2 regions of the Gracilibacillus sp. Marseille-QA3620 genome follow, and region 2 is predicted to be linked to the other one. Evidence: riboswitches for the same ligand, from Rfam matches in the RefSeq annotation. Region 2 holds a riboswitch; the other holds the start of a gene.
The links. Region 2 has a riboswitch for S-adenosylmethionine ahead of ACY8DX_RS14880 (methionine biosynthesis PLP-dependent protein). Riboswitches for the same ligand answer to the same signal wherever they lie in the genome.
Positions count from the first base shown of each region.

Region 1: linked by a shared signal. The riboswitch ahead of ACY8DX_RS12255 (bifunctional homocysteine S-methyltransferase/methylenetetrahydrofolate reductase) and the one ahead of ACY8DX_RS14880 (methionine biosynthesis PLP-dependent protein) in region 2 are both predicted to bind S-adenosylmethionine.

Region 1 covers NZ_CM143102.1:2,435,064-2,439,877, forward strand. The annotation lists gene metH (methionine synthase) at 1-550, opposite strand, end outside; gene ACY8DX_RS12255 (bifunctional homocysteine S-methyltransferase/methylenetetrahydrofolate reductase) at 547-2,397, opposite strand; SAM riboswitch class I at 2,483-2,587, opposite strand; gene ACY8DX_RS12260 (class I SAM-dependent methyltransferase) at 2,711-3,313, shown strand; gene ltrA (group II intron reverse transcriptase/maturase) at 3,984-4,814, opposite strand, start outside.
Region 2 covers NZ_CM143102.1:2,945,035-2,949,848, reverse strand. The annotation lists gene ACY8DX_RS14895 (patatin-like phospholipase family protein) at 1-315, shown strand, start outside; one part of gene ACY8DX_RS14890 (IS3 family transposase) at 463-841, shown strand; one part of gene ACY8DX_RS14890 (IS3 family transposase) at 841-1,793, shown strand; gene ACY8DX_RS14885 (M42 family metallopeptidase) at 1,878-2,924, opposite strand; SAM riboswitch class I at 3,056-3,174, shown strand; gene ACY8DX_RS14880 (methionine biosynthesis PLP-dependent protein) at 3,244-4,359, shown strand; gene ACY8DX_RS14875 (cysteine hydrolase family protein) at 4,593-4,814, shown strand, end outside.

The DNA of each region.
Region 1 (4,814 bases), 510 kb from region 2:
TTGAGACGAAGGCATTCTGCATTCCGATATACGCAGCCTTTACATTCAGCATATCCTGGCTGGTCTCAAGGAGGAGCAGATCAACTCCGCCGTCAATTAAGCCCCTCACCTGGGTTTCATAGGATTCGACGAGCGTCTCAAATGTCGTTCCTCCGGTTACAGATAAGGTCTTGGTTGTCGGTCCCATTGAGCCGGCTACAAAGCGGGTCCCGTCTTCTGTTCCGAGACCATCGACAGCCTCTCTCGCAAGCTGGGCTGATTTCACATTCAACTCATAGGCAAGATGGCTTAATCCATATTCATCTAGGACAATCGGTGTCGCACCGAATGTATTCGTCTCGATAATGTCAGCTCCCGCAAGCAAATACTGCTCATGGATGGTTCGAATTGCATCCGGTCTTGTGATGGACAAATATTCATTGCACCCATCATATTCCTCCCCTCCAAAATCCGCTTCCGTCAGATTAAGTGCCTGGATCATCGTTCCCATTGCCCCATCAAGGATGACAATTCTCTCATTCAGTAAATCTCTTAATTTATGTGAATTCATTGTTCAAACACATCCCCGCTTATGACTGATTTCTTCGTGCTGGCGTATGCCACAAGTTCTCCGCTTAATTCATATCTCATAAAAGGTGTAATAATATAATGTCCGTTAAAATATTCTGCCGCCGCATCCAAAAGCTCCTTAGAAATGGCGAGACTTTCCCTCATCGATGCCTCCGCATCTGTTCCTGCCTTTTCCATTGCACGCAGCACAGGCTCCGGCAAGGTAATTCCCGGCACCTCATTATGCAGGAACGAGGCATTCCGGTAACTCGTCAGCGGCATAATCCCAATAAAGATCGGGGCTTTAATATGCCTGGTCGCTTCATAAACTTCCCGAATTTTCTCGACGGAAAATACCGGCTGCGTGAGGAAATAATCCGCTCCCGCCTGGATTTTCTTCTCCATTCTCACAACAGCCTTATCCACATATTTTACATTTGGATTGAAAGCCGCAGCCACCTCGAAATTCGTCTGTCCGCCCAGCGATTTCCCCGAATAGGAAATACCCGCATTGAACTGTTTGACTAATGAAATCAAGTCAATGGAAGACAAGTCATAGACAGAGGTTGCACCTGGAAAATCACCGATTTTCGAGGGATCTCCCGTTACAATTAGGACCTCATTAAGCCCTATTGTGTGCATCCCCATTAAATGAGATTGCAAGCCAATGAGGTTGTGGTCGCGGCACGTCAAATGGACAAGTGGATTCTTCTTCAGCTCAGCCTTCAGCAAGGAAGCAATCGCGACGTTTGATATGCGAGGGGAGGCCAGAGAGTTATCCGCTAGCGTAATGGCATCAGCCCCCATCTCGTGCAAATATCGACTCCCCTTCATGAACTCTTCCACTCCAAGCGTTTTCGGCGGATCCAATTCTACGAGAATAGCAGGCCCTTTCTTCACCTTCCCTAAAATCGTCTCTTTATCCGGCTGTCGAAAATCATAGGTGTAGACATGGGATTTTCGGCTGATGACCTCCTTCTTTTCTGTCAAAGGCACAAGACCAAGAATCCCCTTTTTAATGGCCCGTACATGGGCGGGCGTTGTCCCGCAGCAGCCGCCAATTAACCGCACACCCTGTTCCACGAGCTGTTTCGCTGCGCTGACAAAATAATCTGCATCAGTCGAGTAAACATAACGGCCATCCGTAAAGTCGGGCAGACTCGCATTAGGATAGGCAGAGTAGAAGGCATCTTCTCTTAATGGCACCTCCTCGAATGAACGAATCATATGGTAGGGCCCCATACGGCAATTTAACCCAATGATATCGACTCCTTTTCCTTTGATCAGGTCAAAGGCATCCTTCACCTGCATGCCATTTTGAAGCAGGCCGACTTCATGCAAGGAAATATTGGCGACAATCGGTAAATTCGTTTGCTTTCTTGCTATCTCAAGGACATGTAATAATTCCTCTAGGTCATAATAGGTTTCCAGGATTAGACCGTCCGGCTCTTCTAGAAGAAGCGCATCCAGCTGCTCTTTGAAATAGGTCCCAATCTCCGTCAAGCTTAGCTCGGATTTCCGTACGCTGCGTAGCCCGCCTATCGTACCAAGGACATAAACCCGGCCTGCTGCCGCTTCCTTGGCAAGCCTGACTCCCTCCCTGTTTATCCGCTCAACCTCACCTTCAAGTCCGTAGCGCTTCAGCTTATGATAGTTAGCTCCAAATGTATTTGTTTGAATCAGATCGGCACCTGCTTCTATATATTCCTTATGTAATTCGGCAATCCGTTCTGGATTGGTGAGATTTAATTCCTCATAGCATGTATCTATCCCAAAGGAATAGAGCAATGTACCGCTCGCTCCATCTCCAACAAGGATTTCCCCCTTAAGTCTCTCTAGTAAACGCATCATTTCCCCTCCCCTTGAGTATGCAGATGGATGTCCGATTATAAAGAAAGAGCCTTTCAAAAATGAAGGCCCCAGTTATGTACGGCACTCATCTTTCAAGCTAAGCTTGCTGGATTTAGCACCTTGGACACTGTTTGTCCAGGTTGCTGAGGTTTCGCAGGGCCAGTCCCTCCGCCTCTCTAGATAAGAAAATATTGGATTGTTTATTAAATTTACTACAAATTTTCAGTAATTTCAATTTATTTAGAAGATTATTCTCAAAAAGTTACCCCTCTCCCATATTTGGGTAATAAGGGAATGAGGTGAATGATGTATGAAGGATTTCGTTTCAAAGCAATTTAAAGAACCAAAGGGGTTGATTGGAAAAGCAGCAGGCAAGGTCATGGCAGTTGAAAATGGCGTATTATATGATTGGACCTTCAAGGAGCTCGGATTGGTAAATGGAGATAAAGTACTCGAGATTGGATTTGGCCCAGGTGAGGGGCTGCATATGCTTCTCTCTTCCTTCCCGAAATGCCGTCTTGATGGCTTTGATCCATCACAGGCAATGATAGACTTGGCCAAAGAGCGAAATGAAGACTCCCTGAAAAGCGGGCGTCTCACCATCACGCTTGGAACAGCTTTAGATGTACCATTAGAGAATCAATATAACCGTATATACAGCGTTAACAGTTTCCCTATGTGGGAAGAAAAAGAAACCTCCCTCAGCCGTTTGCATGCCCTTTTGACAACTGGAGGAAGCCTCACCATCACCGTCCAGCCCCGGCAAAAGGATGCCACCATCAAACACGCTGCCAAGCTCTCCCTCGAGATTTCGTCACTCATGAAAAGGACTGGATTCCATTCCATCAGAACAAATGAAATGGAGCTGAAACCATGTACCGCTGTTTCCGTCAGCGGGATAAAAGGGGACTAAGCTATTTTAATAAAGATTGTAAGAGGCACCCTAAAAGTCAGAATTAAAATCTACCTTTTGGGGTGTTCGATTATCACGAACTAATCAGCTATTGGATATGATTCTTATCAATCAGTTAATAACTCAGTCTTATACGTAGACCGAATATTTACCGGTATTTTATTAAAAATGTGAAGGGGAATTCCCCTTTCACACTTTTAAAGTGTGTATGGAATCTCCAATATTAAATAAAAAAATGGGGTAAGTTGGTTCGTAAACAAACTCCATCCAGCCCTCTGGAATGTGTATCTCTTTCATCACATATATTAATTCCTATGAAGTATTCTTCACTTAATTGGTTTTCTACTAACATTCTTAATTTAAGACCCATTTTATCTGAGAATCCTAAGTCAGTATAATTCGCTTCTATATTCTCTCCCCTTAGTCCGGTTTATTCAGTAAAATACTGCTGCCCTTACTAATTAAACCACATGTAACGAAACTGCTCTATTTGTCCAATAAGACATCAGTAAAAAAAGCGTCAATCCTTCTTGATACGAATAGGTAAGGGTTTAAAGTTATCGCTCCCTTTTCCCCTCGTTCACACCGTACGTGCAACTTTCATCGCATACGGCGTTCCAACTAATCCAATTCGTTCATTTCTATGTGTAGGCAAGATGTTTTGTATAAATCAGATTGCTCCATTGTTACATTGCTTACGCAATGCGTTGACTTTTTCTTTTTGCTTTTTGGTTATTTTTAACGCTTTTACTAAGCAATTAATTTTCTCGCGGTCTTTCAGATGTACGAGACGATGTATGGATTCATGAAGTACGATAAGATTCGCATATGAATCATCTTTTGTAAGATGATAGGGTGTTTTATGATGGCAATGCCAATCGGTTAATCCTAGTTCCATTCCTGTAACCGCACATTTCCCATATTGGGCTATGAATCTACTGATTCGATTGTCATTGTATTCTATCGTACGATTGGGAATAAACTGTTTCATGATGTAACTCAAAACATGCTTATTAATTGCTTTCAGGTTCTTATGAATTTTATCTCTGCCTTCGGCAGTGTAATTACATATATTCTGCGAAAAGCATAAATTCACTTTGTTACGTTGGGCATGTATGGGGACAAATACCATATCTTTAATCTTGTAAAGCCTTGGTTTGTACCCTTCATAGCGTTTTTGTAGCGTTTTAGTCAACTCTTGAAATGTTGCTTCTGTTCTAACGTTTTTTAATCGATTGTGTAACGTCTTACGTAGATGAAAGTTCAGCTCATTTAAGTTTTTCGCTATTTCAGTAGCTACTGAATAGTAATTCTGTATTCCCATCACGACAGTATTGAAATTCCAGACCGTTTGTACACAAGGGTTCTTTTGTATCGCTTTTATGGATTGCTTGATATTGTCGAAAGCATTTTGCTTTGCTTTCTTTGACATATTTGATTTGACTACATATCCCATTCGGGTCTTTCCTTTGCGAAAGACTTTAAATTGAAAACCAAGAAA
Region 2 (4,814 bases):
ACGAAAAACATTGTTGTATTAACGAAGAATAAAGGATATAGAGAGGCACCATCAAATTGGAATTGGCTTGCCTCAAGGAAATATGGGAAATATGCGGGACTGTTGAAAGCAATGAAAAACCATCATATCGTCTATAATGACACGATAAAGTATCTTAAGGAGGAAGAGGAGAAGGGGAACGTTGTTATTATCCAGCCAATACGGAGGCTTGATGTTTCCACCATCGGACGGAATCCGCAAAAGCTTGAGAATCTGTATGAGGAAGGCTACCGGGAAGCAAAGAAAGCATATGGAAAATTGAAGGAGTTATTATGAGATAAAAAGGGGGAGGAATAGACCCTGAACTGAACCCCGAATAGTGGACACTTTAAAAAAAGTGGACCCTATTCGGGGTTTTCCTATTCTCTTTCCGGAAAACTCCCGTTATACTAACATTACGATTTTTAGAACGGAGTATTTTTCATGAGTAAGATTATCTTTAATGAACACCAACAAAGACTACTAGAAGCTAATCCAAACGTTAAAGCCGTGACAGACCGCGCGATTCAGTATACCCCTGACTTCAAACTGCAGGCGGTTAAACAAAACCAATCTGGGAAAGGCCCAGCGGAAATATTCCGAGAAGCAGGTTTCGATTTAGAGGTGATTGGCATTAAAAAAGCCCAAAGCGCCCTGGCTCGTTGGCGCAGAACCTTCCAAACATACGGAGAAAATGGCTTTTTAGAGGAACGCCGAGGAAAAGCGAGTAAGGGACGCCCCAAGAAAGAGAATGCCTCTGCCGAGAAGAAATTGGCCCAAGCAGAAGCCCGCATTCGCCTCTTAGAGGCGGAATTGACCTTACTAAAAAAGCTAGACGAGTTGGAAAGGCAGGCGAAGAAGAATCGTCGTTAAAAGCCCGAGAGAAATACCAAGTCATTAATGAGACGATTCGGCTTTATCAATTGAAGAACATGGTCCGTTATTTATGTGAAGTGGCCCAAGTGAGTCCAAGCGGCTATTATAAATGGCTTCAGAATGCGGAAAAACAAGCTATCCGGGAGGAGTCTGATTATCAGGATTATGTCTTTCTAAAAGAGATTTATGATGAGGCCCAAGGGAAAATCGGTTATCGCGGCTTATATATGGAAGTCACCGAGAAAGCCGGTCAGCCAATGAACCACAAGAAAATCCTTCGATTGATGCGCAAGTTTCACTTTTTTGCCAAGGTACGGAGAGCGAACCCATACCGTACGATGGCCAAGGCAACAGAGGTTCACCGTCAGGTACCCAACCATTTGAACCGCCAGTTTGACCAACAGGAACCAGGGAAAGTCTTCTTGACCGACATCACCTACCTGCAAATCCGCGGTGGGAAGACGGCTTATTTGTCTTGCGTGAAAGATGTGGCGACACGAGAGATCGTCGCCTATGAACTCTCGACAAGCCTACGGATGGAGATAGTCTACCGAACATTAACCAAGTTAGAAAGTTGTTATGGGAATCAATTACATCCAGAAGCAATGATTCATTCGGATCAAGGGTTTCATTACACGCATCCTGAATATCAATCTCGCGTGAAAGAGATGGGGCTCTTACAGTCCATGTCACGAAGGGGAAACTGCCTGGACAACGCCCCAATGGAATCCTTCTTTGGACATATGAAGGACGAAGTTCCTTATAAGGAGGCAAACAGTTTGGCAGAACTAAAATATATGATTGATGATTATATGGATTACTATAACAATACGAGAAAGCAATGGACATTAAAAAAGATGACTCCGGCAGCTTACCGAAGTCATCTCATCGCCGCATAAACACGGCACATCCCTTTTTATTAAACTGTCTACTTTATAGGGTGCAGTTCACCCATCTATTCCCACCCCTTTTTTAGGCAATAATCAGACGACTAGCTCTGACTGCAAATAATGCCAAATCAAATTGGCCGTATGTTCAATGGAACTGATATGTGTGCGCTCAAACGCATGAGAGGCGTCAATCCCCGGTCCGATTAATCCATGAACGATATCATACCCGGCCCGGATGGCAGCGGAGGCATCAGATCCATAAAAAGGATATATATCAACACGGTAATCAATATCATGCTCCTGGGCTAATTTGACAAGATGCTGGCGCAGGCCATAATGATAAGGACCGCTTGAATCCTTCGCGCAGATGGATACACTATACTCGTCCGTTGTTTGGCCGTCTCCAATTGCGCCCATATCCACAGCTAAATACTCAACAGTTTCGTCCGGAATATTAGAGTTTCCGCCATAGCCGATTTCTTCATTATTGGAAATAAGGAAATGGGTAGTGTATGGAAGGGTGATGTTTTGTTCCTTCAGTTGTTTTATCAAGTAGAGTAGGATGCCGACACTCGCTTTGTCATCCAGATGCCTTGACTTTAAGAAGCCGTCCCCAGCAAGCTCTGCCCGAGGCTCAAATGAGACAAAATCACCGACCTCAATACCGAGTGCTTGCGTATCTGATTTTGATTTGGTGACCGCATCAATCCGAACTTCCATATGGTCATCGTCGCGTTTCACTTCACCCATTTTCTGATAAACGTGGACAGAGGTTTGGTTTAGTAAAATCGTTCCTGTGTACACATTACCGTCTGCTGTATGAATCTTGCAGTATTCTCCCTCACAGGCATTCCAGCGAAAGCCGCCGATCATCGTCAGCTTTAAACGCCCGCTTGGTTTGATTTCCTTGACCATTGCTCCCAAAGTATCCACATGGGCTGTCAGGAAGCGGTGTTTAGAATCATCTTGGCCTTTAATTGTCGCAAGCAAGGCCCCTTTATTCGTCCGTTTGTTTCCAATTCCGCATGTATTCAGAAAGTTCTCTGTATAACGAATGGCCTCTTCCGTATAGCCAGTCGGGCTTGGAATGGAAACCAAATCTTTTATGTAGCCGTATATCTCTTGACCGTCTGCTTTCATTTGTAGACACTCCTCTTATTAGTGAATAGCTCTATTATATACCTCCGTGGAAAAAGGGTACAATAGATGAGAAATTTCTTGCCTTTTTTAGGATATCCATGTAAATTATAGTTAAATGAATATTCGAACAAATCTTATCGCGAGAGACGGAGGGACGGGCCCGATGATGTCTCAGCAACCGCCGATGCATTCGGAAAGGTGCTAAATCCTGCAAGGCATATGCATATTTATGTGCCTCGAGAGATAAGAAGGAGAGTAAAGCTCGATAAGTCTTCTTCTTGGAAGGCTTTTTTATTTTTTATTTGGGAGGGGCAGAACAATGACCGCATGGAAGATTGAAACAGTATTAGCCCAAATCGGCAATCGAAGTGAAACACAAACAGGTACGGTGAACACGCCCGTTTATTTCTCGACCGCATACAGGCATGAGGGGATTGGACAATCAACAGGCTATGACTATACTAGGACAGGAAATCCGACCCGAGAGGTTTTGGAAAAGGCCATCGCGGCCCTTGAAGGCGGTGAGCAAGGCTTTGCCTATAGTTCTGGCATGGCAGCCATCCATGCTTTGCTCACATTATTCGAACCGGGTGATGAGATCCTTGTTTCAGCTGATTTATATGGTGGTACATATCGTTTATTCGAAAAAACCTGGAAGAAATACGGCATCACTTTTGTTCAATGCCAGTCCTATAGAGATTTTGCTGAATCCATTTCAAGTCAGACAAAAGCCTTTTTTATTGAAACACCGACAAACCCTTTAATGCAGGAAATCGATATCCGGGCAATTGCTGATTTAAGTCAAGAGAATAACCTCCTTTTGATTGTTGATAATACCTTTTACACACCAATCTTGCAGCGTCCGCTTGAACTCGGTGCTGATATTGTTGTTCACAGTGCGACAAAATATATTGCCGGTCATAATGATGTTCTTGCTGGCCTCATTGCTGCAAAGGGAGAGGATGTCTGCCAAAAGCTTGATGAATATCAAAATGCAACAGGGGCTATCCTTTCGCCATTTGATTCCTGGCTTGTCATGAGAGGAATGAAGACATTGAGCCTTCGCATGAAGCAGCATGAGGAGAACGCTGGGAAAATCGCGGCTTTCTTACAGGAGCGGGAGGAGGTCATCGATGTCCTCTATCCGGGAAAAGGCGGCATGATTTCGTTTAGGCTTCAATCTGAGAAATGGGTCAATCACTTCCTGAAAAGCCTTGGTGTCATCACCTTCGCAGAGAGTCTTGGAGGGGTTGAAAGCCTTATGACCTACCCGGCTACACAAACGCATGCCGATATCCCGGAGGAGGTCCGCATAGCAGGTGGTGTTTGTAACCGGCTGCTCCGCTTCTCCGTTGGTATCGAACATGCTGATGATTTAATTGCCGACCTGAAGAACGCCTTTGAAGCGGTTAGCAGCAAACAAGTGCAAGCATAATATCCGTTCAGCCAGTCCATTTTGCAGGGCTGGCTTTTCTTATGGAGTAATGATGGTGATTTTAGGAAAATGTAAGAGATAAGCAGCTTAAAGCTGGCAAGAAGGAAAAAACGGGTGAAGAAGCGGAAATCTTCTGTCTTAAATGGTAGAATAGCTGTAAAATTATTTGTAAAGACATCTCGCATGATTTTTTGTTATGCTGATGACAGTCCAACCATAAATTCAGAGGAGTGATTCGGTTGAAGGCGCTGATTAATATCGATTATACATACGACTTTGTGGCAGATGAGGGAAGATTGACCTGCGGTGAGCCAGGGCAGCGAATTGAGGATTATATTGTTTCATTGACAGAAGAATTCATTAAACGGAAGGATTATGTCGTATTTGCCATTGATGTGCATGAAGAGAATGATCCTTACCACCCGGAAACGAAATTGTTCCCGCCCCATAATATC